Regions from separate parts of the Geobacillus sp. LEMMY01 genome, predicted to be linked through region 1. Evidence: riboswitches for the same ligand, from Rfam matches in the RefSeq annotation. Region 1 holds a riboswitch; the other holds the start of a gene.
What was found. Region 1 has a riboswitch for cyclic di-AMP ahead of kdpF (K(+)-transporting ATPase subunit F). Riboswitches for the same ligand answer to the same signal wherever they lie in the genome.
Positions count from the first base shown of each region.

Region 2: linked by a shared signal. The riboswitch ahead of B1A75_RS20765 (APC family permease) and the one ahead of kdpF (K(+)-transporting ATPase subunit F) in region 1 are both predicted to bind cyclic di-AMP.

Region 1 is NZ_MVKA01000056.1:596-8,692, forward strand. It holds partial or broken gene B1A75_RS18465 (amidohydrolase) at 1-234, shown strand, start outside; partial or broken gene B1A75_RS18470 (tryptophan 2,3-dioxygenase family protein) at 558-753, opposite strand; gene B1A75_RS20455 (hypothetical protein) at 934-1,071, opposite strand; gene B1A75_RS20460 (group II intron maturase-specific domain-containing protein) at 1,012-1,170, shown strand; cyclic di-AMP (ydaO/yuaA leader) riboswitch at 1,328-1,486, shown strand; gene kdpF (K(+)-transporting ATPase subunit F) at 1,795-1,857, shown strand; gene kdpA (potassium-transporting ATPase subunit KdpA) at 1,924-3,606, shown strand; gene kdpB (potassium-transporting ATPase subunit KdpB) at 3,622-5,655, shown strand; gene kdpC (potassium-transporting ATPase subunit KdpC) at 5,674-6,252, shown strand; gene kdpDN (KdpD-like non-kinase potassium sensor) at 6,242-7,366, shown strand.
Region 2 is NZ_MVKA01000016.1:13,863-36,623, forward strand. It holds gene B1A75_RS09260 (UDP-N-acetylmuramoyl-tripeptide--D-alanyl-D-alanine ligase) at 69-1,445, opposite strand; gene B1A75_RS09265 (D-alanine--D-alanine ligase) at 1,452-2,555, opposite strand; gene B1A75_RS09270 (MGDG synthase family glycosyltransferase) at 2,809-3,951, opposite strand; gene B1A75_RS09275 (DedA family protein) at 3,964-4,560, opposite strand; gene B1A75_RS09280 (polysaccharide deacetylase family protein) at 4,571-5,299, opposite strand; gene B1A75_RS09285 (undecaprenyldiphospho-muramoylpentapeptide beta-N-acetylglucosaminyltransferase) at 5,573-6,646, shown strand; gene B1A75_RS09295 (undecaprenyl-diphosphate phosphatase) at 6,972-7,793, opposite strand; gene B1A75_RS09300 (ROK family protein) at 7,987-8,931, opposite strand; gene B1A75_RS09305 (sporulation protein) at 9,305-10,288, opposite strand; gene ytaF (sporulation membrane protein YtaF) at 10,355-10,993, opposite strand; gene B1A75_RS20760 (hypothetical protein) at 11,101-11,334, opposite strand; gene B1A75_RS20765 (APC family permease) at 11,331-11,771, opposite strand; cyclic di-AMP (ydaO/yuaA leader) riboswitch at 11,931-12,071, opposite strand; gene B1A75_RS09320 (TrkH family potassium uptake protein) at 12,201-13,538, opposite strand; gene ltaS (lipoteichoic acid synthase) at 13,989-15,920, shown strand; gene B1A75_RS09330 (S8 family serine peptidase) at 15,941-17,269, opposite strand; gene B1A75_RS09335 (N-acetylmuramoyl-L-alanine amidase family protein) at 17,398-18,081, opposite strand; gene B1A75_RS09340 (DinB family protein) at 18,291-18,755, shown strand; gene B1A75_RS09345 (DsbA family oxidoreductase) at 18,865-19,572, opposite strand; partial or broken gene B1A75_RS09350 (DoxX family protein) at 19,710-20,111, shown strand; gene B1A75_RS09355 (iron-containing alcohol dehydrogenase) at 20,232-21,443, opposite strand; gene B1A75_RS09360 (aldehyde dehydrogenase family protein) at 21,459-22,761, opposite strand, start outside.

The sequences.
Region 1 (8,097 bases):
CTGTTCGGCGAAGAGGCAGTGGCCCGCTTGAAACCGAACATGGGCGGCGAAGATTTCTCCGCCTTTTTGCAAAAAGCGCCCGGCAGCTTTTTCTACGTCGGCGCGGGCAATGTAGAAAAAGGCATCGTTTACCCGCACCACCACCCGCGCTTTACGATTGACGAAGACGCGCTTGAGATTGGCGTGCAAATGTTTGTCGCGGCGACGTTGAAACTGTTGGCGGGGGCGGAATAGCTGTTTTCGCTTGACATATCCAAGATTGTCAGTTCAAACGTTTGATCCTTGGGTGGCGGGATTGATTGGCGCCGCTGGGTTGCTCACTGCCATGGTGCCAGGGTCGATGATTTTAGTGACAGCATCAACGTTGTGGTGAGTTGGATTCCGTTTGGCCCAGTTACGGTGAAAGAAGGAAAGCGGGCGATGTAGGAGGAAAAGTTGGCGATTGGACATCGTGCTTATCAATGGACGGGGAAAGCAAAGAAGGCATGGAATGCATCCGTGCCTTCTTACATGCTTTATGGTTGTCTAACGTGCATTGAATCGCAACTTTTCATTTAATGTAACATGAGCTTCATCCAAAGTTCGCTTGTTTGGTGAATAAATGATAAATAGCATTTCATCATGATGAATCGGACAGTCGCCGCTGGCTTGACAAAATTTTATCAAGCTGAAGGCAGCCTGCATACGAATGTCCTCTTGAAAATCCGTGTGAATCCCTTCCTCCAGTCCGAATGGATCTTGAAAGTTCGTCATGTTGTTCGACCCCTTTTTCCAATTAGTAGATGGATCACGCTACGTTTACGATGATCGGTCAGCATTGGCCGCTGTTGTGTTTGACTGCGCGGAATAGTTTGCTGCAAGGTGCATTGCATGAACCTTTTTAAATGGCATATGCAATCGATAAGAAAATTAACCAAGGCACCCCAAATTGTTTTACACGATGTAACCCATGTCGTCCAACGCCTGAAACAGCGGATTCGACAACTGACGAATCCCAACTAGATCCTCTCCATGCAGGAGCACATCCAGCGAGTAAATCAATACATCATGGGATGGATCGGATATTTTCAACTCATAAACACCCAATGCTCCGTCTCTTATTGCATCGAGGGTCGAGAGGCATTTTGTTTGCCTAGTCACTGTCGAACTCGGGTGCTTGAAAATAGATGAAAAATAAAGAATAAATTAGTTAGCTTATGAAAAAATAAATGTAAAACGCTTTCTTGATGATTTTTCCGTTTATTTTCAAAAAAATAGCTAATTTTAGCTGTTTGACGGTATGGTGGACCAAGAGTATAATGAGCCTCAAATTAAATAACCATTCATTCCCTAAAGATCGCTGAATCCGAATAGGAGCGGGGGAACCAACCGTGGCTTTGTGCGCCACATGGGGTGAATCCTGTTCAGGACGCCTGTTCTGAACGGGTAGGGTGACTCTCATCACCCGAATCCGTCAGCTAACCTCGTAAGCGTGTTGAGAGAAGGGGGGTATTTCCTATGGCTTGACATAGGCAGCCAGATACCCTCTGGCTGTCTTTTTTTGTTCTTTTTTATAAAAAATATGTAATTTATGTAAAAAATAATAAATTTGGTTTGTTGAGAAATCTTCGTGTATGTATAAGTCAATGTTTCCGAACTTTAAGCGGAAAGATGACAAAAGGCGGAGGGATCACTGATGTGGGATGTGATGATGGTTGTTTTGCTTGTCGTGAGCTTTATTCTCTTTTATGAATTTTCTGTTTGGTGTGATTCCGTGGTGAATGGAGGAGAAGAACAATGATCTGGATAGTAGGGATGGTGATATTGGGGGTATTTTGCTATCTCGTATACGCACTTATTTACCCGGAAAAATTTTGAACTGACGGTCAGATAAATTCAGTTATGAATTGGAATATGAGTGATCACGCGTGAGGGGGAAGAAACATGTGGCATGTCTTTTCGCAATATACACTTATTTTCTTGTTGTTGATCGTTATCGCGGTGCCATTGGGAAAATATTTATATGTGGCTTTCTTTGAAAAAGGAAAGATCGATCGTTTCTTTTCGCCCATTGAAGCGGTGATTTATCGATTATCAGGTATTCGCTCACTAGAAGAGATGACTTGGAAGTCGTATTGTACAGCATTGTTGATCGTGAATGCGGCATTGTTAGGTATATCCTATGGGCTTTTGCGTATTCAACATTATTTGCCGCTTAATGGGGCCAAAGTGGAAAATATGGAGCCGACTCTTACGTTTAACACTGTGGTTAGTTTTATGACAAATACAAACCTGCAGCATTATAGCGGAGAATCTGGATTATCCATTTTATCACAGATGTTATTTGTGACGATGATGATGTTCACGTCAGCCGCCACGGGACTGACTGTTGCTACTGCTTTAATTCGCGCGTTGTCTAAAAAAGGAAAAACGATAGGGAATTTTTATCAAGATTTTGTGCGCGCGAATGTGCGTGTATTGCTCCCGCTATCTGTCATCGTAACGATCTTGTTAGTGGCCTTTGGGGTTCCGCAAACCTTCTTGGCCCGCATGGCTGTATCAACATTAGAGGGAGGCACACAAACGTTAGCGCTGGGACCTGTCGCTTCGCTTGAGTCCATCAAACACCTCGGGACAAACGGAGGGGGATTTTTCGGAGCGAACTCGTCTCATCCGTTTGAAAATCCTCATCCGTTTACGAACGTAATCGAGATGTTATCGATGTGGTGCATTCCAGCGGCTCTGCCTTTTACGTATGGTCATGCTGTAAAAAATCGCAAACAGGGGTGGGTATTGTTTGCGACAATGTTCGTTTTGTTCGTCATGATGCTTGGGGTTGTGTACAATGCGGAACAATCTGGGAATCCCCTTGTGGGCAAATCAGGATTTGCAGCTGACCAAGGAAATATGGAAGGCAAGGAAGTACGTTTCGGCATTCCGCTGTCCAGTTTATTTACGGCGATCACGACAGCGGCCACAACCGGGTCAGTCAACAATATGCACGATAGTTTGACTCCGATTGGGGGGCTCGTTCCGCTGGCATTAATGATGTTAAATAACGTGTTTGGCGGCGATGGGGTAGGGTTTGTGAACATCATGATGTATGCGATGATTGCCGTTTTTTTATCAGGCTTGATGGTCGGGCGTACACCTGAATTTTTAGGGCGCAAGATCGAGCCAAAGGAAATGAAGCTGATCGTCATCGCGTTGTTGCTTCATCCTCTCATTATTTTGGCGCCGTCAGCCATAGCGTTAATGACGCACATGGGGACCGAGGCAATCAGCAATCCTGGCTTCCACGGCATTTCGCAAGTGGTGTATGAATATACATCTTCGGCGGCGAACAATGGGTCAGGATTTGAGGGATTGAAGGATAATACGGCATTTTGGAACATTTCGACTGGTGTTGTCATGCTTTTGGGGAGATATGTTTCCATTATTGCGATGCTTGCGGTCGCTGGGTCTTTGGTCGGAAAACAGCCAGTGCCCGAAACCATTGGAACATTCCGTACCGATACAGCCACATTCGGCGTCATTTTATTTGGGACAGTGTTCATTATCGGAGCACTTACCTTTTTCCCTGTTCTGATCCTGGGTCCGGTGGCGGAATATTTAACCATTCGCTAAGGAGGAAACGTCGAGATGAGAGGGAATGACAATCGCCAATCACTGTTTCAGCCAGAGCTTGTGCGGCAAGCGGCAATAGAGAGCGTCAAAAAGTTAAATCCTCTTGTGATGATGCGCAACCCAGTAATGTTTGTCGTCGAGATTGGAACATTGATCGTGTTGCTTATGCTTTTGTTTCCTCGCTTTTTTAGAATAGAGGATTGGAAATATGAATTAGCGGTATTCGTCATTCTTTTGCTCACGATTTTATTCGCTAATTTTGCTGAGGCTTTGGCGGAAGGACGAGGAAAGGCACAAGCGGAATCGCTCAAGAAAACGAAAGCGGATACGATCGCCAAGCGGATCAGCGCAAAAGGGGAAATAGAACTGGTTGCGTCCACACAGTTGCGAAAAGGGGATATTGTTCTCGTCGAAGCCGGTGATCTCATTCCAGGTGACGGCGAAATCATAGAAGGGTTGGCGTCCATTGATGAATCGGCCATTACTGGGGAATCCGCCCCTGTTATTAAGGAGGCAGGGGGAGATTTCAGTTCGGTGACAGGCGGCACAAAAGTCGTCAGCGATTGGATTAAAGTAAAAATCACAGCCGACCCCGGCGAGTCTTTTTTGGATAAAATGATCTCTCTTGTTGAAGGAGCAACGAGGCAAAAAACGCCGAACGAGTTGGCGCTGAACATTTTGCTTGTGACTCTCACGCTCATCTTTTTGATTGTCGTTGTCACATTAGTTCCGATTGCCCGTTATGTCGGCATCCATTTGTCGATAACAACCTTGATCATCTTGCTTGTTTGTTTGATTCCGACGACCATTGGCGGCTTATTATCGGCCATTGGAATCGCCGGGATGAACCGCTTGACACAATTCAACGTGTTGGCGATGTCCGGAAAAGCGGTGGAAGCGGCAGGGGACGTTACAACTATCGTGCTTGATAAGACGGGAACGATTACGTTTGGAAATCGAATGGCCGCCCAGTTTATTCCTGTTGGCGGGACTACAGAGGAGCAAGTACGGGAAGCAGCCGTTTTGTCTTCGATTAAGGATGAGACACCTGAGGGGCGTTCTGTTCTTGAATTGGCGAAACAGCAAGGATGGAAAGCAGATGTTGCTGAGTATGAACACGAGGAGTTTGTCCCGTTTACTGCCGAGACAAGAATGAGCGGCATGAACGTTCAAGGCATTCCGTATCGCAAGGGAGCGGTGGATGCCATTTCCCGTCATGTCAAACAGCTGGGCGGCCGCATTCCAAGCGATTTGAAAGAAAAAAGCGAACAAATCGCTAAACAGGGGGGCACGCCGTTGGCTGTCTCCGTTGGAGCAGACATCGTGGGCATCATCTATTTGAAAGATACCGTAAAACCGGGAATGCGCCAACGATTTGATGAATTGAGAAAAATGGGGATCAAAACGATCATGTGCACAGGAGACAACCCACTGACCGCTGCAACGATTGCCAACGAGGCAGGAGTGGATGAGTTTATTGCGGAAAGCAAGCCGGAAGACAAGATTCGTGTTATTCGGGAAGAACAAGCGAAAGGGAATTTGGTTGCTATGACGGGGGATGGTACGAATGACGCGCCGGCTTTGGCGCAGGCGGATGTCGGATTGGCCATGAATAGCGGTACGATGGCGGCAAAAGAAGCGGCGAATATGATTGATTTAGACTCCGATCCGACGAAAATTATTGAAGTGATATCCATCGGGAAGCAACTGCTGATGACCCGGGGGGCATTGACCACATTTAGCATTGCCAATGATATTGCCAAATATTTTGCTATTTTGCCGGCTGTGTTTGTGGCCAGCATTCCGCAGATGAAATCGATCGATATTTTGCATCTGCATTCGCCAGCGAGCGCCATTTTATCCGCGTTAATTTTCAATGCGGTGATCATCCCTCTGTTGATTCCGTTGGCGATGAGAGGGGTGCGCTATCAACCGATGTCATCGGAAAAACTTTTGCGTAGAAATATGTTGATTTATGGAGGCGGAGGAGTCATTGCTCCATTCATTGGCATAAAGGTCATTGATCTTGCCCTAGGCCTGTTTATGTAAAAGAGAGGAGGATTTGGCATGAGAAATATTCGCCTTGCTTTGCTCATGATCGTTTTGCTTGGGCTCGGGTATCCGGCAGCGATGACGGGCCTTGCCCAGTTGTTATTTCCTCATCAAGCGAAAGGAAGCATTATTTATGAGAAGGGAAGAGCCATCGGTTCGGAATTGATTGGACAATCATTTCAGGGGGACTCCTATTTTCACGGCCGCCCTTCGTCGATTCAATATGATGCAAGTGCATCAGGTTCACCAAATTATGGGCCTTCCAGCAAAGAAATGATGGAACGGATGGAGAAAGATGCAGAGCAATGGTTGAAAAAAGTTCCTGGAAAGACGAAAAAAGATATCCCTATCGATTTAATCACCAATTCAGGATCTGGACTCGACCCTCATATTAGCCCGGCTGCCGCATTGTTCCAAGTGCCGATGGTAGCAAAGGCAACGGGATTATCGGAGCAACAATTGACCCGTTTGGTCAAGCAGCACATTGAAGGAAGAGCGATGGGCGTTTTTGGTGAACCGCGGGTCAACGTTGTGCGCTTAAATATGGCTGTTCAAAAATTAGTGGAGGAGCGTTCCAAACGGAATGAATCATAAATATAGACGAATGACTCCGGAAGAGATATTGAAGAAAATCGAAAATATGAAGAAAGGCCGCCTCAAAATTTATATTGGGGCGGCCCCTGGTGTCGGGAAAACATTTCATATGTTGAGGGATGCTCACGATGTGAGAGAAAAAGGGATCGATATCGTCATCGGAATTGTTGAAACACACGGACGGGCTGAGACAGAGGCAGAAATCAAAGACTTGGAAATCATTCCTCGCAAGAAAATCCATTATAAAGGAAAAGAATTTGCGGAATTGGATGTCGACGCGGTGATTCGACGCAACCCGGATGTGGTGATTGTGGACGAATTGGCCCATACCAACGCCCCGGGCAGTAAAAACAAAAAGCGCTATCAGGATGTACAAGAAATTTTGCAGGCGGGAATTCATGTTTGGACGGCAATGAATATTCAACATCTAGAAAGTGTTCATGATATCGTTGAGCAAGTAACAGGGGTCCAAGTGAATGAACGCGTGCCAGATTTTATGCTTAGGGAAGCCGATGAAATCGAAGTGATTGATATCACGCCGGAAGCGTTGCGCGAGCGCATTAAAGAAGGGAAAGTATATGGGAAAGAAAAAATTGATCAGGCGCTCAATCATTTTTTTCGCAAGGGCAATCTCGTTGCCTTGCGGGAGTTGACGTTAAGAGAAGTGGCCGATGATATTGAGATGCGTTTGGAGAAAGAGAGAGAAGAACAGGGAATTGAAGAACCGACCGGCATTCATGAAAAAATTCTAGTGTGTGTCAACTATCGGCCAAACGCTGAAAAATTGATTCGACGTGGATGGCGGATCGCTCAACGATTAAACGCCGAGTTATACATTTTGCACATTAAGCAGAAAAGACAATCGCCAGAAAGGACGATAGCAGAATGGGAGAAAATGGCTAAGCAATTTGGCGCCACTTTTCTCGTTCGAGAGGCTGCCTCGCGCCGTGTTGCCCATCAAATCGTGGATGTATGTCGAGAATATAAAATCACCCAGATTGTGATGGGGATGTCTGCTCGGACGAGATGGGAGGAAATATGGAAAGGATCGCTCATTAATGTAATTATGCAGCAACTTAAACATGTTGATGTGCTTGTTGTATCTGACAGATAGAGAAGAGGGGCATCTTTGATCATAGTTCCAAAAGAAGACTCCCGTTCGCAATTCAAGCAATAAGCGGAAGATGAATGTCGGCTGGCGCCAGCCAAAACGTATGATAAAATCAATGTGCATTGCGTACAGGCTGTTGACGGACTTAAGCGGCTAAGCAGCGCACGAGACGAGAGGAAATTCAAAGTGCACGCTGTGCATAGCATTGTCGTCGACCTCCAATCGTGCAAAAACCCCGGGGGATCGACGACAATCTTTTTACACACTTCAAGCCTACAGCCATCGTACATGAACACGATTGACAGAATTTTTGGATTATGGTATTCTGAAAATAACTTTGGAGCAAAAAGATTGATATATCAAGTGCTTTCTGGGGTTTTTATCGTACCTATGAGGGATTGAAACTATTCTCTCGCTGTCTTGGCGATTGGCTGGCTTCCGTTTTTATCGTACCTATGAGGGATTGAAACGCTACATTTGAAAGCTCTTGAGTAATTTTCAACTTGTTTGTTTTTATCGTACCTATGAGGGATTGAAACTATTCTCTCGCTGTCTTGGCGATTGGCTGGCTTCCGTTTTTATCGTACCTATGAGGGATTGAAACGCTGCATTTGAAAGCTCTTGAGTAATTTTCAACTTGTTTGTTTTTATCGTACCTATGAGGGATTGAAACTATCCGCTCATTGATGACCCACATTCCGGACATTTGAGTTTTTATCGTACCTGTGAGAGAT
Region 2 (22,761 bases), on a different contig from region 1:
CCCACCTCCGCCCGAGTGAAAAGCGGCGCCCGTGACGCCGCTTTTCGTTTCTCTCGGGTTGCTTGATGTTACACCCAATATCGAAGCAACTCTTCCAATTTCATGCCGCGCGATGCTTTCAATAAGACGATGTCCTCCGGAGACGCGACGGAACGCACGGCCTCGGCCAACGCTGCTTTATCGTCGAACGCCCTCACCCGCCCATCATCAAAAAATGGGGCAGCCGCCGCGGCGATATGGTGCGCCAGCGGCCCGTAAGTGAACACATAGTCCACCATTCCCGGCCGCAACACCTCCCCGATCTCTCGATGAAACGCCACTTCTTCGTCACCAAGCTCTAACATATCGCCCAATACGGCGATTTTTTGCCGGTAGCCGCCCAATTCCCCAAGCAGCGTCAAAGCGGCGCGCATCGATGTCGGACTGGCGTTGTAAGCATCGTTAATGACCGTAAAGCCGCACTTTGTTTTGACGACTTCCGTGCGCATGCGCGTCACTTGCAGGCGGGAGAGGGCCGCATCAATGTCTTCCCAACCGATGCCGAAAAAACGAGCAACCGCGATGGCGGCGAGTGCGTTGTACACATGATGCTTGCCTAATACCGGCATAAACAGCGTCCGGCCGGGGAGCGCATTGATGACAAACGATGTTCCTCCCGCTTCAATGCGCACATCGGTCGGATAGTAATCGTTCTGTTCGCCCGCCCCGAACGTCACGACATGGCGGGGAAGCGGCAACTTCGGCACGCGCTCCGTCAAGAGCGGCTCATCGCCGTGGTAGACGAATAAACCATCATGGTGCAAACCGGCTAAAATTTCAAGCTTCGCCTTTGCGATGCCTTCCCGCGACCCGAGCTCCTGCAAGTGTGCTTCTCCGATATTCGTGATGACCGCTGCGTCCGGACGGGCGATCATGGTCAGCCGCTCGATTTCGCCAAACCCGCTCATCCCCATTTCGACAACGGCCATCTCCGTCCCTTCGTCAAGCGAAAGAAGCGTCAACGGCACACCGATATGGTTGTTGAAGTTCCCTTCTGTTTTTTGCACGCGGTAGTTGGTCGCCAACAACGCGGCAATCATATCTTTCGTCGTCGTTTTGCCGTTGCTGCCGGTGACGCCGACAACTTTCATCCCGAGCTGCTCACGGTAGCGGGCGGCGAGCCGTTGCAACGCCGAAAGCGTATCATCCACAACGACCACTGGCACGCCTTCTGGCGGTGTTCCTTCCCTTTCCGCCCATAGCGCAGCAGCGGCGCCTTTTTGCATCGCCTCTTTCACGAAGGCATGGCCGTTAAATGTCGCTCCAAGCAACGGAACGTACAAGTTGCCAGCTTGGATCGTCCTTGTGTCGGTTGACACACCGCTAACGGCAATATTCTCCCACTCCGGCTTTAGGCACCGCCCGTCAGCCATTTCGGCGATTTGCCGCACCGTCCGTTTGATCATCCACTCTCACCTCTTTTCCTTTTCGAACGTGTACGTGATCGTCTGCTTTTCTTGATGCCGTTCCAATGCGAGCGCGATAAGCCGTTCAATCAGCTCCGGGTACGGCACGCCGCTGTGTTGCCAAAGAAGCGGGAACATGCTGTATGGCGTAAAGCCTGGCATCGTGTTCACTTCGTTGATATAAACCGCGCCATCTTCGGCGAGGAAAAAATCGACGCGCGCGAGTCCAGACAAATCCAGCGCCTGAAACGCCGTAATGGCCATTTGTTTGATCGTCTCATACTGTTCTTTCGTTACGTCCGCCGGGATGATCAATTCGGTTTGCCCGTCTTCGTATTTCGCTTCATAGTCGTAAAATTCCTTTTTGGGCACAATTTCGCCAACGACCGAACAAATCGGCTCGTCATTTCCTATCACGCCGATTTCAATTTCGCGGCCGACGATCGCCTCTTCAATAATAATTTTCCGATCATACTTAAATGCCTCGATAAATGCGGCTTTTAAATCGCCGCGCTGTTTGCATTTGGAAATGCCGACGCTCGAACCCGCGTTGGCTGGCTTGACAAAGCACGGGTAGCCAAGCTCTCGTTCGATCCGGTCATACACCGTCTCGCCGCTTTTTTGCCAATCGTACTTCGTCACGGCGATATATTTTGCTTGGCGCAACCCGGCCTGCGCAAACAAGTTTTTCATAATCACCTTATCCATGCCGACCGCGGAAGCAAGCACCCCGTTGCCGACATACGGAATGTTCAATATCTCAAGCAACCCTTGCACCGTTCCGTCTTCGCCGTTCGGCCCATGCAAAAGCGGGAAAATGACATCGATCGTTTCCTCGTTTCCTTCCGCAGCCGAATCGGCAGCCGGAGCTTGGTTCAAGGAAACCGGAATCAAGGCGGTCGCCGCCGAAGTGAATTGCAGCTGCTTGATTTCCTCGATCGGTCCGGTCAGCTGTTCGCCCTTGATCCATTGACCTTTCGGTGTAATGTAAATCGGAATGACATCGAATTTATGAGGATCAATGGCGTTCATCACCGCCATCGCCGTCGACAACGATACTTGGTGCTCCGGTGATTTGCCGCCGTATAACACGCCAACTCTCGTTTTCATCATCGTTCCTCCTCTTTCCTTGGCCATCGTTCCTATTGTAACACGTTTCGCGCCCAACGGTCTGATATTTTATATGTACGATGCAGGTTGTTTCGCCACCCCCCATAAGCGATAAGGCACAAAAAAGTGAGGCTGTCTCCAAAGGTGGTTCTTCTTTCAACAAAGCACAACATATCGTTTTCCAGCAGTTGTTTTATGCGTATATACAGGAATAAGAAAAGGTGTCCCGACCGTTTTGGGACACCTTCTGTCGCTACGGATGCAACACGCGCCAAACCATGCGTTGCGGCATGGCCGCTACCACTTCGGCGAGCGCTTCTTGCCCCGTTTTTTCCACGCCGGCAAAATAATCGGACACACGGCGGAAAAACCGGTTTTTCTCCACGTCATCCATCAACAAGCGAAGCATGTGCTGCTCGCCGCTTTCTGGCCCGGCCAAATGATAAATGAGACCGTTTTGCTGTAAATATTGCAAATTGATGCGCTCCTGCCCGGGCAAGCAATCGATCGTAAAAATCGGAATGCGCTTATGAAGCAACTCGCTGACCGTCACCCCGCCTGGTTTCGTAATGACGGCATCCGCCTCTTCATACAGCCGATTCATCTCTTCCGGGTCAGCGATGTATGGAAGCGGCCGAATATGAGACAGCCGCCAGCTGGCAATTTCCTCGTACAGCTGGCGATTGGCGCCGCACAGCACCGAATAGCGGAACAACGTTGACGTGCGGGCCGCCCGCAAAAACGCCATCATATTGCCAAGCCCTTGGTTTCCACCGGCGACAAGCACATGAGCAGGCTGCCGCTTGCGTCTCGCTTCCGACCGATTCATAAACACATCGTGCACTGGGATGCCAGTGACGATGATGCGTCCTTTGTCAACCCCGTACTTCGTGATCAGCTCCCATTTCGCCTCTTGATGGGGAACAAAATGATAGTCAATAAACCGTTTCCCCCAGATGCTGTTCATAAAAAAGTCGGTGTAGACATTGACAACTGGAACCGTCAGCACCCGTTTTCGCTTCAGCCGCTGCAAAATGCGCGACGGAAACGAATGGGTGCAGACGATTAAATCCGGCTGTTCTTCTTCCACCATCTTTTTCATTTTGCTTTCAAAATAAGGCAGCCATGGCTCAAACGAAATGAACTCAAACCGGGGCGGCTCTTGGTACATCAGCGTTTTGTACACACGGTGGTACGAAGCAGGATGCGAGCGAATCCAGCGCAAGTAGGCCTCTGACACCATTTTTTCCATCAGTTCATTGCAATAGCTCAAAAAATCGATCTTTTTGCTTTCGACCGCCGGAAACTGGCGGCGCAAAAAATCCATCAACGTATCGGCTACTTTATGGTGTCCCGTATTCATTTGAAACAGCGGCAAAAACAATACTTTCATCATCGATCGCACCCTTTAGCTTTCGAAAGATTTTTTGCGCCTCCGCTGCCCAACCCATGCCGCAAGCAAAAAAAGCAAAAACAACGCCAAACCGGCAAGCGGAAAAGAAATCAGGGGGATATGGATGCGCTGGCCGAGCCAAAGCCCCGCCGCGGTCAACGGAACTGCCCAACCTGCCGTTCCAAGCGCCGACAGCAACAAAAACGGCCCGAACGGAAACCGGCTCACTCCCGCCATATACGGGCAAATTTGCCGCACCCCGGGAGCATAGCAGCCGAACAAAATCCCCCATTTGCCATAGCGGCCAAACCAGCGGCGAGCCCGCTCCCAACGTTCAGCCGTAATTCCGACGCACTTGCCGTACTTTTGCACAAACGGCGCCCCCCACCACCGGCCGGCGCCGTATGCCGTCACCATGCCGGCCATCGCCCCGCCCCAGCATGAAGCGAGCGACGGTCCAAGCAGCAACTGCTCCTTGGCAACCATCACGCCGACAAAAAAGAGCAAGCTTTCCTCCGGCGCCGGAATGCCGACAATGCCGCAAAACAAAAATAAAAACAGCATCACATATCCATATGACTGGACATACGGCAACCATACGCTTGTATCCATAGCTCCCCCACTACATCGCCGAGATTTGTGTATTAGTTTGCACATTTCTCAGTTCCGTAATCGTCACCCAACGCATCTTTTTCGCTGCTTCATCCTTAAACAGCAGCTCGAGCGCTGACAACATTTGCTCTGGCGCGCGTTTGTCAGCACCTAACGCATCCCCATTGTCATGAAGCACAATCACCGCCCCGCCGCGTATGGACGAACGCAAGCGGCGGAACAATTCCATTGTACCAATTTTTTCGTTCCAATCGCCAAGAATATGCGACCATAACACCGTTGTATACCGCTTTTGCACGATCGGCGTCCAAGCGTTAAAATGCCCCCACGGCGGGCGGTAATACACCGGGCGTTGGCCCGTCGCCCGCTCAATCGCCGCGGCGGCGCGGCGCACCCCCCAATCCAACCAAAGCGGCGGCAACAGCCAATTGCTGATGTGGCGGTAATTATGAATCCCAATTTCATGGCCTTCTTCGGCCATCCGCCGCACAATATCCGGATAGCGCTCGACTTTGCGGCCGACAACGAAAAACGTCGCCTTCACGCCATATTTCTTTAATAAATCAAGCAACTTTGGCGTATAATACGGGTCGGGGCCGTCATCAAACGTCAGCGCCAGACAATCGGATGCCGTTCCCTCCCGAAACAAACGCACCCGCTTTTTGCGAATGATGATCGTCGGTACAATCCCATAAATGGCAATTCCCACAATGAAACAAACGAACAGCCAAGCCCACATGGCATTCACCTCTTGATTGTACTTTACCAATATTTCTTCTCTCTGAAAATAGAAAAATGAACTTTCTATATTCGAGATCATCACGCTGTAGATGTTTTATCATATAACAAACAAATGAGAAATCGAAAAGAAAATCATGAAAATTTCATGCAGACCGTCCAGTTTTCTTACTATACGAAAAGCGCCACCGCTTGGTTTCCTCCCGAAGCTAGGTGGAATCTGCTATAATACATAACGATACACGAGCGATTAAAAAAAGACAGGTGATCCGCATTGCGAAAAAAAATCATCTTAACCGGCGGCGGCACAGCCGGCCACGTGATGGTCAACGTCGCCCTCATCCCGAAATTGAAAGAGCTTGGATGGGATATCGTTTACATCGGATCTCATCAAGGGATTGAACGGGAGATTATCGGCCGCATCGACGGCGTCCCATACTATTCGGTTTCGACCGGAAAACTGCGCCGCTATTTTGACTGGAAAAACTTTAAAGATCCGTTTCACGTGTTGAAAGGCGTTTGGCAGGCGTACCGCCTTATCCAAAAAGAAAAACCGGACGTCGTCTTCTCAAAAGGCGGATTCGTCTCCGTTCCCGTCATTCTCGGCGCTTGGCTGAACGGTGTGCCGTCGATTATCCATGAATCTGACTTAACCCCGGGGCTTGCAAACAAAATCGCCATGCCGTTTGCGACAAAAATCTGCCTCACCTTTCCGGAAACGAAGCAATACGTCAACGCCGATAAAGCCGTCTACGTCGGCGCCGTCGTCCGCGAAGAGTTGAAGGATGGCAACGCCGCACAAGGGAGGAAGATGTGCCAGTTCGACGGAAAAAAACCGGTCTTGCTGGCGATGGGCGGCAGCTTAGGCTCGAAAAAAATTAACGACGCCTTGCGCGCCAACCTATCGACGCTTCTTGCCGAATTTGACATCATCCACATTTGCGGCAAAGGGAACATCGACCCAAGCCTCGCAGGCCAAAAAGGATACAAACAGTTCGAATACGTCAACGAAGAGCTGCCCCACTTACTCGCCTTGGCCGACATCGTCGTCTCCCGCGCCGGGGCGAACGCCATTTTCGAACTGCTCGCCCTGCGCAAGCCGATGCTGCTCATCCCGCTCTCGAAAGCGGCAAGCCGCGGCGACCAAATCTTAAACGCCCGTTCGTTTGAAAAAGCAGGCTATGCGGAAGTGCTGATGGAAGAGGACTTGACGAACGAATCGCTGCAAGCCGCCATTCGCCGCCTGTACGACCAAAAAGACCGTTACCGAAAAAATATGGATAAAGCTGGCGCGAGCGATCCGCTGCAAACGCTGCTTGCGATCATTCAAGACACCGCCCGTTTGTAAAAACAGGCGATGCCTGATGCGGCCAACCGTGGCCGTTCTTCGGCATCGCCTCGTTTTATTTTCATCACCGCATAATGAGCCTTTTCTTCTTTACACCGCCCCAAGCTGGTAACGGTTGATATCCGAAACACATGGTCGCACAGGATGTCGATATCATCCCACTGATGGCTCGTCAGCACAATCGTTCGGCCACCCTTTCCAATAAAAAAACCTGTATATTTTGCAAAATTTTATTGCGGAAACCATCTATTTTTCATTTACCCCCTCCATCCTCCACCGGCCAAAGGAAAACCGCCCGACGGAACGAATCCGCCAGGCGGCATGATTAGAAGTATAAGAAGTAAATGACAACAGCCAGCACGATCCGGTACACCGCAAACGGCACGAGGCGGATGCGGTTGATGAGCTCAAGGAAAAAGCGGATCGCGAGCAAGGCGAAGACAAAGGCGCTCAAAAACCCGGCGATGAAAAACGGGATATCGGCGGCGGTGACGTATTGCCAGTTTTTCAACAGCGACAGCCCGCTCGCCCCAGCCATGATCGGAACGGCCATAATGAACGTGAAATCGGCGGCGGCGCGATGGCTCATGCCGACAAGCACCCCGCCAGAGATCGTCGAGCCGGAGCGGGAAAAGCCGGGCCACAAGGATAAACATTGCATCAAACCAACAAAAAACGCCTGCTTGTACGTAATTTGGTCGACCGTCTGCGCCCGCGCTGCTTTTTTGGCGAATTTGTCGGCGGCGATCATCAACAACGCGCCGAGCACAAGGCCGATCAGCACCGTTTTTGTCGAAAACAAATGTTCATCGATGTAATCTTCAAACAAGACGCCGAGCACCCCAGCCGGCAGCAGGCCAATGATGACGTGAATGAGCGTCAGCCGCGGATGTCCGCCCGGATGGCGGCCGCGAACGCCAAGCAAGTCGAGAAATCGGTCTTTAAACACGACCACAGCGGCTAAAATCGAGCCGAGCTGAATGACGACTTTAAATGTATTCGCCGCGTACTTGCCTAAAAACTCTGTGGATTTCAGCCAAAGATCGTCGACAATAATCATATGGCCGGTCGAGGAAACAGGGGCGAACTCGGTCAGCCCTTCGACCATTCCCAAAATGATGGCCTTCCACAATTCTATCCAGTGCATTCGTTCCATCCTTTCTGCGCGAGGTCGTCTTTTTTATACATATGGGCCAAGCGAGCGGAATAACACCTCGCTCTTTGGGCCGCGCCTGCTCTATTGTACTACAAATCATTCGTTTCTACTACCCACACTTTTTTGGATGGCCGCTTTGTTCGCACAAAGGACGGTGCGGATCCATCCGAATGGTGTTGATCCCTCAACGGGACGCGGACGGGCCGGACGCTTCCCCTAACTCCCCGCGCCGCTGCAAGTAATGATACAAGGCGCCGAGCAAGTTCGCGTCGTTTTTGAACTGGCACGTCTCCACCACCGGCTGGACTTTGGCAATTGGAACGAGCGACAATAACACCGAAAGCCGCTTGTTGATTTCGTTGACGAAATCGGGGCGGCTGCTAATGGCTCCCCCCAAAATGATTTTTTCCGGGTCGTATGCGTACTGCAAGTTAAAAATCCCTTGGGCCAATGAAAAATAAAACCGGTCAATGGCCTTTCGCGCGGTTTCATCGCCGCTCTCGGCCAACGCAAATACTTTTTCTCCGTCCAGCTCCCTCTCCGGTATCCCCTTTTCCTCAGCCGCCATCCGGATCAGCGCACTTGTCGCCGCCAGTTCGCTCCATGTTTTGCATTCAATGTTTCCGTTTGTGTAACGGACATCCATCAACATATAACCAAATTCTCCGCCGTGCAAATGCGCCCCTTTATGGATGCGCCCGTCTTTCACGATCGCTCCGCCAATACCGGTGCCGACAATGACAAAGGCGATGTCGCGACAGTGCCGCCCCGCTCCTTTCCATAATTCACCGAGCGCCGCGCAGTTCGCGTCATTCTCCAGTTCTACCGGCAGGCCCGTCGCCCCGCCGAATACTTCTTTAAAGTTTGGGCCGTGAATGCACGGCAATGCGCTGCTTCCGCCGATGATGCCAAGATCGCTGTCAACGCTTCCTGCGGAACTGATCGCGATGCCGGAAAGTTCATAGTTCGCCTGCGCCTGGCGGACGACCCGAAGCAGATCTTCCCGAAATATATGGAAATCATGCCGCTCCGAACGGTAACGTCCCTTTTCGATCAAATCGCCGTGTTCGTTCATGACGGCATGTTTGACATATGTGCCGCCAATATCAAAAACGATATAGTAGCGCACCGATGACGCCTCCTTCATTTTTTATCTTTCCTCTCTTCTAGCTCCATTAGGCTTAGCTGTTTCTCCGCTTTTAATGTATTCGCCGCCGGCCCGTCCGCTCCTCCCCGCCGCAATGAAAGAGGCCGCTCCACTTGGCGGGAGCGGCTCGTTTCTGTTATCTTTCATATCCCATCGACAACGCTTTTTGCGCGTTGCGGACGTCGTTGTGAAGGATCTGTCCATGCATATGGATCACGTTCTCCCCTTGTTTTTCATTGGTTCATTTCTATTTACTGTATATGCCTGCCAAAAGGAAACGGTCACCATTGTCCGAGCTTCCTGCACCAGCAAAAAAGGCGTCCCGCGAAAAGCGAAACGCCTTCTTCAGCCACTGTTACAACAGATCCCCGCCGTCAAACCCATCGCCGCCCTCAAACCAATCATCCACGTCCAACCCGTCAGCGACATCATCGATCACATCATCAAGCAACTCTTCCGCCACCATTCCCGCCAGCATCCCAGCCGCAAACCCACCAATGGCACCAGCCAACCCATGTCCACCATGGTGCGAATGATGGACGGGTGGATAATGGCCAACTGGATGGCTATAGATAGGCGAATGCGGCGTTGCCAACGGATGCCCGCTCAGCTGGCCGAACGCCCCGGCCGCCTGCACCGCCTCTTCGATGGCTTCTCGAAGCAGACGGGCTGCCGTCGCCGAATCGCGAAGCTGTTCGCGAGTGATAAACAGCTCCCGTTTCATTTCGCGTTCCCCGCCAAAGCCGTGTCGGACGTCCACCTCCATATACAAACGCACCCCTTCTCCCTCGACGAGGGCAAAAAACTCTACTTCTTGGACGATCCCTTGAAATTCGCTCGTCGGGAAGAACGAAAATTCCTGGCCATGCGGCGTAATGCTTCCGGATGTCGCTTTCTCCCGGAATCCCAGGGCTGCCAAAGCGGAAAACACTTGCTCCAAGGCCGTCGGCGGCAAAATGTGAATGCCGTCTTGGTCATATGCATCCGCCCCATCAGCGATATCCAACCGGGTGACGAACGTATAACGGACCGTTGGGCGGCTGATCGGCAAATGGAGCGGCAACGCGTACGAAAACGGCAGCATTTTCCGCTCGCCGGGCTGAATGGTAAACGAAGAAGCCACCGGGATGACAGCCACAGTGCGGCGGTATGCCTTGCCATCGGCCTGCACTTCAAGTTCGAGCACCACTTCTAGTTTGCGGATCTGCTGGGCCACCGTCCCTCCTTCCAGACAAAATTCCCCTCCCAATGTCTCCCCAAGGCGCACATGGGGACGATGCAGTACGAGATCCACTTTCGCAGCTCCAATGCCGAATTTAGACAAAAACTTTTTCCACATCGGACCTCTCTCCTTTTTCATCAACATGTTCCTCACATGAATTACGAACCAGCAGCCAAAATGGTGTCAACGGAATAATTTGATGAACCCTAGGACGATCAACACAACCCCAGGCAGCATTGTCGCTTTTTTCATGATTCCCGTTTTCGACACCATGTACCCCAACGATAAGCCAACTCGGATGAACACGAGATTAAACACGCCAACCAACAGGGCAAACGAAAGCGGAGGAAAATGCAAAAGCGACGAACTGATCCCGGCGCCAAACGCATCCATCGACAGGGCAAGCCCGATCAACACCGCTTCTTTTTGGCTGATCGTGCCTGAACGATCAAGATCCCCAAGTTCAGGCCGTTTCAATACTTGAACAGCGCCGCTGAATCTGTTGGCCTCCCCGGTTCCATCAGATTCCATAGAGGAATCGCTTCCGTCTCCCTTTGGCTTATAGACGTTATAAATCGCCCAACCGCCAAGCGCAATGAGAATGACTGAAGCAAGCCCTCGCTCGACTTGCAACGGCAAAAAAAGCGCCAACAGACGGCCGATGTTCATTGACGCAAACACCACTGCTCCAGACATGAACGCGATGAGCGCCAACGAAAAGAAGGAAAAACGGACGCCCCCCATTCCATAGGTGATCCCTACACTCAAACTATCCACGCTTACGCTGAAAGCCAACAAAATCATGGATACCCATAACCACATCTTCATTCCCCCTCTGCCGTACGATATGCAATTTCGTACGGAGAGGGGACTTTCTTGCCATTCGACACGCATCGATTTCCGGGGAAATGTTTTCCCTTTTCTCGACATTATTCCCGCAAATGATACGGCAACGTCGCAATGACGACATCTTTTTTCATGATCAAGAAAAAGCGCAAGATGATTGCTGTTTGGTTATGCAAAAATGTATGCCACCATTTTTTCACGATAAATTGAGGCAAGAGCACCGTCACCGGCGCGCGGTCTGCTTCTTTTTCCGCTTTCGTGATGTATTCTAACAATGGCGACAAAATGGCTCGGTACGGTGAATAGATGACTTTCAACGGAATGTCCGGATAAAACTTCTCCCACTTTTGCCGCAGCTTTTGTTCGTCTTTTTCGTCGAAAATAACCGACAGTGCCGTAATGTCATCGGAAATGCTGCGAGCGTACTGAACGGATTGCGCGACCACTTTGCTGACGCCGGAAAATCGATCATGAGCGCCGCCCCAGCCACTAAACTGATTTTCGTCCCCAAATGGTCTCGGGCGACAACATACGCCCCGCCTCCAGACGGAAACGCGTAAATAATTTGCCGATACGACAACGTCACTAACAAGAGCAATACTAAAATCGCCACAGCGATCGGCAGCGAGTAGAAAAAGACGCTGGTCCCTAATAAAGCAAGCACAAGCAAAATTTCTTCCGTCGCGTAAGCCACCGATGACAGGGCATCGGAAGAAAAAAACGGCCAATGCCTTCCATTTGGGCAATTTTTCATGTTTCAACTGTTTCGTTTCCATCGGTTTCCCAATCAACAAACGTTTTAACGAAGCCATGCTTCCGTTTCTCCCAAAAGCATAAGAGTTGACTCATCGACTCAAAAGAAAAAAACCGCTGAGGACGCACTCAACGGCTACAAATGTTCTAAGGCCATACTCGTCCCTCCCCAAAGCGCTTGCGAGGTTAGCTGTCGGGTTCGGGCTTGGAGAGATGCCCTTCCTGATCGGATTCACCCCAAGACAGCAGACGCTGCCAAATCGGGTCCCCCGCTCCATGCCAGATTCAGCGCACACCTCTTAAGATTATTACTCCTCGCTATATTTGTTGTAAATCGAGGAAAAGGCGAAAAAAATGACGATTTCCCCCGCTTTTTTGCCGTTTTTCACGATGGACAGCCTATATGCTCATCCTCTTTTCTCGCTTTGTTCTATCCGATCATGATCTTCCCTTTCGGATAACGGAACGGATCGGGTTGACGGCGCAGCGTGACCGCATAGGCGATCGTCAGCGGGCCGACGCGGCCGGCAAACATCGTTAGGGCGATGATTACCTTGCCGAGCGGGGACAAGTCCGGGGTCAACCCCATCGATAGTCCAACCGTCCCAAACGCGGATGTCGCTTCAAATAAAATCATTAAAAAGTCTTTTCCGCGCTCGGTAATCGTCAACACCATCGTCACAAACATGACGACAAACAATCCGCTCATCGTCACGGTCAGCGACTTGTATACTGTATCGTAGACGATTCGTTTGCGGAACAAAATGACGTCTTCCTTCCCGCGGATTTGCGACCAAACCGCGCCGAGCAGGGTCGTAAATGTCGTTGTTTTGATTCCTCCGCCCGTCGAACCCGGGGAAGCGCCGACAAACATGAGAAAAACGATCAAAAACAACGTCGGTTGCGTCAAATCCGGGATGTTAAGCGTATTCGAGCCCGCCGTTCTCGGAGTGACCGCTTGGTAAAACGCGGACAAAAACTTGCCTGAGAGCGACAGCGGCCCCATCGTCTTCGGATTGTTCCACTCCAGCAGCAATATCAGCGCCATGCTGGCAAACACCAGCCATGCCGTCGTGATGACCACCACCTTCGTATGAAGAGACAACCGCCGTGTTTGCCGGTACTCATACACTTCATTCATGACAATAAATCCGATCCCGCCCAGTATAATTAAAATCGGCACGACAAGGCTCACGACCGGATCTTCCACATAGCCGGTCAAACTGCGAAACTCGCCCATTAGATCGAAACCGGCGTTGTTAAAGTTGGAAATCGCATGAAAGAACCCAAAGTAAACGGCCTTCCAAAACGGCATATCGAACGAGAAACGAATCGCCAACAGCAATCCGCCGATGCCCTCAATGACGACGGTAAAAACGAGAATGCGTTTCACGAGCCGAACAATCCCTTCGATGCTCAGCTGATTGAGCGCCTCTTGCAGCAACAACCGCTCTTTCAAGGAAATCCGCTTGCCGAGCAAAAAGGCAAACAACGTAGCAAATGTCATAAATCCAAGCCCGCCCACTTGGATCAGCGCTAAAATGACGAGCTGACCGAACAACGTGAACGTCGTCCCCGTATCAACCACAACAAGTCCGGTCACGCACGTAGCAGACGTCGCTGTAAACAAGGCGTCTAAAAACGGAAGTCCTTTCCCGTCAACGGTCGCCATCGGCAGCATCAGCAAGAAAGCTCCAACCAAAATAATCAAGGCAAAGCCGGACACTAATACTTTCGGCGGATCGAAAAATTTACGGTTTGTATTCAAAGCCCCATCCCTTCCCCCTCGCTCACATAATCGCCTCTTTATAGTTGTGGATGATGCATAGAAAAAATATACCAAAAATAAGCTTGTTCGGGTACTCTAAACAATTTTCATCATAAAAATGGATAAAGGGCATGGCCACCGACTTCAAGAATGTGGATGCATTGAAACCTTTTCCGTCTCCGTTCGTCTATATGAATGGCAATCCGACTGGGGACCACAAAGGCATTGAAGCGCGGAAGGGGGCTTGCACCAGTCCCATAAAAACATTCCATTGACTTTTGGCAACAGACGTATTATGCTACTTGACATGGAGACGTTCCGATGTAAAATCATGTAAGAATAAAACGTTTGTTGCTGTGGGCAACGTCTGTTGATATAAACATAGAAGCATCGTTAAGAATACGGGACAAAGGAGGAGAAGAGGACGTGAAGGCAATTGGGGAAAAATGGATGAAGAAATGTCGTTCTCTCCCTAACCAATACATTGGCTTTTTTATTTTTGCCGTGCTCTTGTTTTGGTCAAAGACTTATGCCGCCTATTTGGCGGAATTTAACCTTGGCGTCAGCAACTCCATGCAGGAGTTTTTATTGTTCATCAACCCGATCAGCTCGGCGGTATTCTTCCTTGGGTTGGCGCTGCTGGCCAAGGAAACGCGCGTATACAAATGGCTCATTATTATTAATTTCGTTTTATCGTTCATTCTATACGCCAATATCGTTTATTATCGTTTTTTCAGCGATTTTATTACATTCCCGACGTTGACGCAAACGAAAAACTTCGGCGATCTCGGCAGAAGCATTTGGGAGTTGCTCCGCTGGTATGACGTGTTCTATTTCTTGGATACGATCATTTTGGCGGTGATCGTTTTCTCGAAGCGATTCTCGCTCCCGGAAGTGCAGGCCGGCCGATTCAAAAAAGGCGCCATTTTCGCTTCGGCCATTCTTATGTTCAGCATCAACTTGGCGCTCGCTGAGGCCGACCGTCCGCAGCTCTTGACAAGAACGTTTGACCGCAACTACATCGTGAAATATTTAGGCGTGTACAACTATTTGATTTATGACGCGATCCAAAGCATGAAATCGTCAACGCAGCGGGCGTTCGCGAACAAAAGCGACATCACAACCGTGCTGAACCATGTACAGGCGACATATGCCAAACCGAATCCGAAATATTTCGGCGTGGCGAAAGGGAAAAACGTCATTTACATTCATTTAGAGTCGTTGCAAAACTTTGTGATTAACTATAAGTTGAACGGTGAAGAAGTCACCCCGTTCTTAAACTCGCTCACCCGCGATCCGAATACGTTCTATTTCGATAACTTCTTCCATCAAACAGGACAGGGGAAAACATCGGACGCGGAGTTTATGCTCGAAAACTCGCTGTTTGGTTTGCCGCAAGGCGCTGTCTTTACGACGAAAGGACAAAACACATACCATGCGGCTCCGGCCATTTTGCACCAATACGGCTATACAAGCGCCGTCTTCCACGGCAACTACAAAACGTTCTGGAACCGCGACGAAATTTACAAGTCGTTCGGCTTTGACCATTTCTTTGACGCCAGCTACTATGACATGAACGACGAGGACGTCTTGAACTACGGGCTGAAAGACAAACCGTTCTTCCGGGAGTCGATCCCGCTATTAGAAACATTGAAAGAACCGTTCTATGTGAAATTTATTACACTGTCGAACCACTTCCCGTACCCGATCAGCGAGGAAGATGCGACGATCCCGCCGGCGACGACAGGCGACGGCTCGGTCGACCGTTATTTCCAAACGGCACGCTATTTGGACGAAGCGGTGAAAGAGTTCTTTGACTACTTGAAAAAATCGGGTCTGTACGACCGCTCGGTCATCATTTTGTACGGCGACCATTACGGCATCTCGGAAAACCATAACAAGGCCATGGCGCAAATTTTAGGAAAAGAAATTACGCCGTATGAACATGCGCAATTGCAACGGGTGCCGCTGTTCATCCACGTGCCGGGCGTCAAAGGCGGTGTCATTCACGAGTTTGGCGGCCAAATCGACTTGTTGCCAACCGTGTTGCACTTGCTTGGCATTGATACAAAAAATTACGTCCATTTTGGAACGGATTTGCTGTCACCGGATCATCAAGAAATCATCCCGTTCCGCAACGGCGACTTTGTCACGCCGAAGGTGACAGCGGTCAACGGCAAGTACTATGACACGAAAACAGGCGAACCGCTTGAAGAAACGCCAGAAATCAAGCGCCTTGAACAAATCGTTCGCACGAAGCTCGACCTATCCGATAAAGTCGTTTACGGCGACTTGCTTCGATTCTACACCCCGAAAGGCTTCAAGCCGGTCGATCCGTCGAAATATGATTATAATAACCGCGAAGAGGGAAGCGATCAATGATCGCCTCCCTCTTTTTTCTCTTAGCGTTGCAGGAGCCGCTCAATGGCTCGCTTCGCATTGACATAGCCCGCTCCGTACACGTTCGGGTCGCGCCCTTTCCACAAATCGGCGCCGTCTTTTAACGCCTGCTTGATTTCATCCGGCGTTGCATTCGGTTTTGCCTGAAGCATCAAGGCGACAATGCCAGCACAAATCGGCGTCGCCATCGACGTACCGGACATCGATATATAATGGTCACCGACTCGGCTTTGTTTATTCATCTTATCAAGCAAAGAGCGCGGCGCGCGAAGCGAAATAATGTTGACGCCGGGAACAACGAGATCCGGCTTCACCACCCCATATTCGGTCGGCCCTCGGCTCGAAAAAGACGCCACATCGTCGTCGGCGCGTGTTGCCGACGTATCGCGGTCATCGAGGGCGCCGACGGTAATGATGAGGTCGCTAATGCCCGGGCTTGAAATCGTCCCGTAATTCGGCCCTTCATTCCCTGCCGCCGCACAGACGACAATGCCGCTTTCCCATGCCCGCTCAGCGACTTGCACGAGCGGATCGTCATTTTCCGTTGGGAACGGTTGCGGCTCCCCTCCAAGCGATAAGGAAATAATATGGATTCGCTTGGTCGGGTTTTTCTTATTGTAGTCGATGCACCACTCAATGCCGCGCATGATCGTCTCGAGCGTCCCGCTTCCCGATCGGTCGAGCACCTTGACACCGACAAGGTTCGCTTCATACGCCGGTCCGGCGTACAGCCCGTCCGACATGCGCCCGTTTCCAGCTGCATCACCGGCGCAGTGCGTTCCGTGCCCGTTGTCATCATACGGTGTCGTGCGGCCATTCACAAAGTCGGTAAACGCCACAATTCGTCCCTCTAAATCCGGGTGCGGGTAAATGCCCGTGTCAACGATCGCAATCGTCACCCCTTTGCCGCTCAGCTCCGTCCCGTTGATCATGACGTGTTTTGCATTCGCCGACGGCACCGCATTGTTCAAGAGCGCCTTCACCGTGCGATTGAGATACACTTTTTTCACTTTCGGATGCTCGAGCAGCTGCTCAAGCGCCGACGGCGTCACCCGCGCGCTGTAGAATGGAACATGGCGAAAGCCGTGATGCACTTTCATACGGAAATGATCTCGTTCCGTCTTGGCGACCGCTTCCACTCCTTCGGCATCCTCGATTTCGATCAAAACGGAAATGGTTCGCCATTTCCGCAACCACCGCTCCATCCAGCGATGGAAAATGCACGGTATGCGCGTCATCGGCTGATACATGCCAACAAGCGCATGGCGGAGCGGGCGATCAAGCCGCCCTGCATGGCGGCGAGCTAACTGCACGATCGAATAGCCAAACATGCTCTTCCTCCTCCTTTCGTTTGTCGCTATACTCATATGACGTGCGGACAAAGAAGGAGGCGGCGGTTCCACTAGGACAAACGGACAAAAAAAGCCTGCCCCGCCGAAACGAAGCAAGCTTTTCCTAATCATTCTTCCACCTGTTCAAGCACAATCTGTCTGGCTCTTCCTAAATAATGCTCGACTTGACGAAGCACGTTTTCCCGTTCAGCAAAAGCGCCGACTTGCGTCCCATCGACAATGACGCGCGTCAATGTCGTTTTTCGCTTTTTCTGCAGACCAAGCGCTCGCTCAAGTCCGTTCACATGCCCTCGGGCGACCGTTCGCAAAAAACGGGTATCATTCAGTTTTCTTGCATCCTCTTCTCGGTCAATAAACCCGTTCTCGGTGAGCACGGCCGGCATCGTGGTCTCCCGTAGCACATGAAAATTCGCTTTCTTTTTCCCGCGATCGCGAAATCCCGTGGCTTTGACGACTTCTTCATGAATCACATCGCGAATGCGGGCTGTTGGAGAATCATCATCGAGCCGGTTATAAATGTAATCTTCATATCCGGTGCCACCGCCCGCATTCACGTGGATGGCCACATACAAGTCTGCCCCCCAACGGTTGGCCCGACTCGTCCGCTCGTCAAGTGACACTGTTTCATCTTTTGTCCGGCTCAACTGCACGGAAACTCCTTCATACTCATTTTGCAGCAGACGATTGATTTCGAGAGCGATAAACAACGTAATGTCTTTTTCCAACAACCCGTTGCCGATCGCTCCTGTATCGCTCCCTCCATGGCCTGGATCAATAAAGATTTTCGGCATACTCGCTTTCTTCCCTTCCCTATTCACATTTTATCCCAATACAACATAGAAATCACGTATACACTATACTTTTCCTTATTATAAAATAAGCATCTGAAAGGAAAAGGTGACAGGCCAAGTATCTAAATGGTTAGACGCGTTAGCGGCCATTGTCCCCTCCGTTTATGGTATAATAGGACAATGAAACGAATTCCAAAGGAGGAATGCCGATGTCTCGCGCACAACAATGGGTGCAATATTTCCTTTCGCACCGCCATGTCACGATGGAACTGATCAACAAAATCGACGAAGCGCATTATGATTACAAACCGACGCCGACGTCGATGACAGCGAAGCAGCTGGCGACGCATATGTTGTTCAGCTTTTACAACTTCGCCAACACCGCGAAACACAGCGATCCGTCGCTGTTCCGGCAAAAAATCGATGAACCGGAGACGAATTTGGCTAAGCTGGCGGAAACGTATACGGAAAAAACGAAGCAGCTGCTCGAATCGATGAGCGATGACGACTTCGACCGGATGCTTGATTTAACTGCCATCTTTGGCACGCAAATGTCCGCGGCGCAGTTCCTGCAATTGGCAATGGACCATGAAATCCACCATAAAGGGCAGCTGTTCGTCTATGTTCGGGGCATGGGACATACGGACTTGCCGCTGTTTGTGAAACGAGGTTAATCTTCCCCATTTTTGTTTTATCTAACTAAATGGGAGGCTTCTCCGTGAAAATAACAAAAAAGCCGGCTAGGAAGTCCCTAGCTGGCTTTTCCTTTTTGGTTGAGGCGATTTAGCCGATCGAGCAGCTTCCGTCTGCGCACATTCCGCCTTCACCCGCCAGCGGCCGCAACGGGGAAGCTTGTTGTTCTTCCTCCCATACTTTCTCTAGCGCCCGCCGGAACACGTCAACCGGCTGGGCCCCGGAAATGGCATACTTCCCGTTCAACACGAAAAACGGCACGCCTCGGACGCCAAACCGGGCCGCCGCTGCTTCATCTTCCCTTACTTGTTCGGCGTAGCGGCCGCCATCAAGCACTGCTTCCGCCTCCTTGCGGTCAAGGCCGGCCGCTTCGGCAATCGCAAACAGCACATCGCGGTTGCTAATCCGTTTTGATTCGGTGAAATACGCATAAAACAGCCGCTCGACAACGTCATTGAGCTTCCCTTTCTCCTTGGCATAATGCGCCAAACGGTGGGCATCAAACGTATTCGTCGGCTTCATCGTTTCAAAGCGAAACGTCAAGCCGACTGCTTCCGCCTGTTTTCCGATATCCGCGTTTGCCCGCTTCGCTTCCTCAACCGTAATCCCGTATTTTTGCGCAATGAGTTCATGGATGGTCAACGGCGTCTCTTTTTTCGCATTCGGATCCAACTCAAAGCTGCGAAATACAACCTCAACATCTTCCCGGTGCGGAAACTGTTCAAGCGCTTGTTCCAAGCGGCGTTTGCCGATATAGCAAAACGGGCAGACAAAATCGGACCAAATTTCGATTTTCATGGCCATCCTCCTCTACTTTTGGGCGCTTCCCCTCCATTGTAGCCCATTGCCAGTCAAATGGCTAACGAAAGGAATGGGGATGGAGCGACTCGCATACATTGTACTACTACGCTGTCCGGACAAGGAGGACGGAAATGATGCATTCCCGGGAACTAGGAGCCTTTCTGCTACGGATCGTCACGGATGCATCTTTTTTGCCCATGGCTCGGTGAAATGGCAACGAGGGCTTGAGGCGACTGCGGATTCGTTTGTTGCTATGGGCCTTCCCGGCCTGCTCGCCTACATCGTGACGATCATAGAGCTTGCTGGGGGCTGGACGATGATGCTTGGCCTCGGCACGCGCCCGATCGCTGCGGCGTTTGCCGTCATTATGATCGGGGCGATCGCCACCGCCAAAGCAGACGCCGGCTTGCTCGGCAACGGCCGGGAAACGGGCTATGAATTCAATCTCGCCTTGCTCGCCATGTCTATTTTATTTATGGCTGAATGGCAGCCGGCTTTGGTCGTTAGACACTGTCATCGGGCGGCCACGGGGCTAAACAGTCGACACAAAACGGGTGTCCCACAAGGAGCAGGACACCTTTTTTTCTGCTTATATTAACGATGAGAGAAGGCTGCCCATGGCGTCAAATCTTGTGCTTGCTTGTCGGTACGCTGCTTCATCCTTTTTCCACTGCCAGCTTGACGACGCGTTCACCGATTGCGCGGATGAGTTCAAGCGGCATCGGGAAGCTGACCGCGGCCGGGTCGGATGCCACCGCTGGAATCGTCGCCGCAAACTGTTCTTCCGTCATCGGATAGTCGGCAAAATCCGCGGGCAAACCAATGTCATCGCGCAGCTGGCGGATTCGTTCAATGGATTTCGCCAACAGCGCTTCATTGCCTTGACCGTGATCATGAATGCCAAGCGCTTCAGCCAACAGCTTCGCTTTCGGCAAATACAACTCCGGAATCGCTTCCATCACGACCGGCAGAAAGACAGCGTTTGCCAATCCGTGCGGAATGCGGAACATTGCTCCGTACGCGTGGGCGAAATTGTGCACCGGAATGGCGTTTAACGCAAAGCTGAACGCGGTGATGCCAAGCAAGCTCGCCTGCAGCATCTCCAAGCGGGCGCGGATGTTCCCGCCGTCACGAACCGCCGCCGGCAAATAGTCGCGAATCAAGCGAATCGCCTGCAAAGCGCACGCGTCGGTGAGCGCGGTCGCCGTCGGCGAGGCGAGCGCCTCAATGGCATGGGTGAGCGCGTCCATGCCGGTAAACGCCGTCACCTTCGGGGGAAGCCCTACCGTTAAATCAGGATCCAAAACGGCCACATCAGCATTGATAAACGGATTGATGATGTTCGTTTTCAAGCGCAGCTCTTCATTATAAATGACTGCGATCGGCGACACTTCCGACCCCGTGCCGGCTGTCGTCGGGATGGCGATGTGCGGAATCGGCATGAATTGCGCTTGCGGGAACGACTCGTACCGCAGCCCGCCTGGAATCGCCTCTTTAATATCACGCAACCCTTTAAACAGGGCGTATTTCACCCCTTTGGCCGTATCCAGCACGCTGCCGCCGCCGACGGCCAGCAAGGCGTCAGCTCCGACAGCGCGCGCATAGCGCGCCGCTTCATTGACGCATTCACTTTCTGCATCTTGGCGGATATCCAAAAAGATGCCGACAAGCTCTGGCCCAACCTCATGCGTCGTCAGCCGAAAGATGTCAGCCACCTTCTCGACGACCCCAGCTTGCTCGAGCCCACGGTCAGAAAGCAATAGCACCCGTTTAGCGCCCAGCCCGCGAAACAAATCCGGCACGAGCGCTCGGGTGTTCGACCCGGTGTAAATTGCCGTGCGCAGCCAAAAGTTCGCTAACGTCGTCATCCTCCATCTCCCCCTTTACTTTTTCATAATGGCGTTGAGCCGGGAAAAGAGCACTTGATACCATTTCCGTTTCCCAAGCTCCGGCACCATTGATGTGTGCACATGCTTCAGCTGCGTGTAGGCATCCAGTGAATATTTGCCCATCTCGCGCCCGATGCCGCTTTGTTTGTAGCCGCCAAACGGCGCGTCATTGCGAAGCATATGCCAGTCATTGATCCAGACGACGCCAGCCTGCAGACGCCCAGCGATGGCGTACGCCTTGTTGACGTCGCGCGTCCAGACACCGGCCGCAAGCCCGTAAATCGTGTCGTTTGCCATCGCCATCGCTTCTTCCACGTCATGATAGCGGATGATCGACAACACTGGACCGAAAATCTCTTCTTGGGCGATTTTCATGTCATTCGTGACATTCGAAAAAATCGTCGGCGCGACAAAATGGCCGCCTTCACAGCCGGGCACTTCGACTTCATGACCGCCGCATACAATGGTCGCACCTTCTTGCTTGCCGGCTTCAATATAGGAGAGCACTGTCTCTTTTTGCCGCTTGGAGATAACCGGCCCGACGTCGGTCGCCGGATCGAGCGGATGGCCGATTTGCAGCGTCTTCGTCAGGGCGACAAGCCGCTCGACCACTTCATCATGGAGCCGGTCAGGCACAAACAGCCTTGTTCCCGATTCGCACAACTGACCAGAGTGCAAAAAGACGCCAAACAAACTGCCGGGAACGGCAAGGTCCAAATCGGCATCTTCGAGCAAAATGTTCGGCGACTTGCCGCCAAGCTCAAGCGTAACGTTTTTCACCGTTTCCGCCGCCAACGCCATAATGCGGCGGCCGACTTCCGTCGAACCGGTGAACGCCACCTTGTCAACTTGCGGATGGCGGACAAGCGCCTCCCCGACATCGGCGCCGGGACCAGCCACCACGTTGATGACCCCCGGCGGCACGAAGGACGAAATGATTTCCGCCAGCTTCAGTGTCGACAGCGGTGTGTAGCTCGCCGGTTTCACGACAATCGTATTGCCCGCTGCCAGCGCCGGGGCGATTTTCCACGACGCGATCATGAGCGGCAAGTTCCATGGTGTGATCGCCGCGCAAACCCCGATCGGCTCGCGCCAAACAAAGTTATGCGCCGGTCCGGGAAACGGCGGAATCGGCAGTGTTTCCGAAAACGGGTACTCTTGGACGATGTTCGCCATCGTCTGGAACAAATCAACGACTTGCAAGATGTCGATTGAGCTGATGCGCCGGATCGTCCCCCCGCTTGAGATCGCTTCCAAATAGGCAAGCTCTTGGGCGTTGGCGGCAATGGCTTGGGCG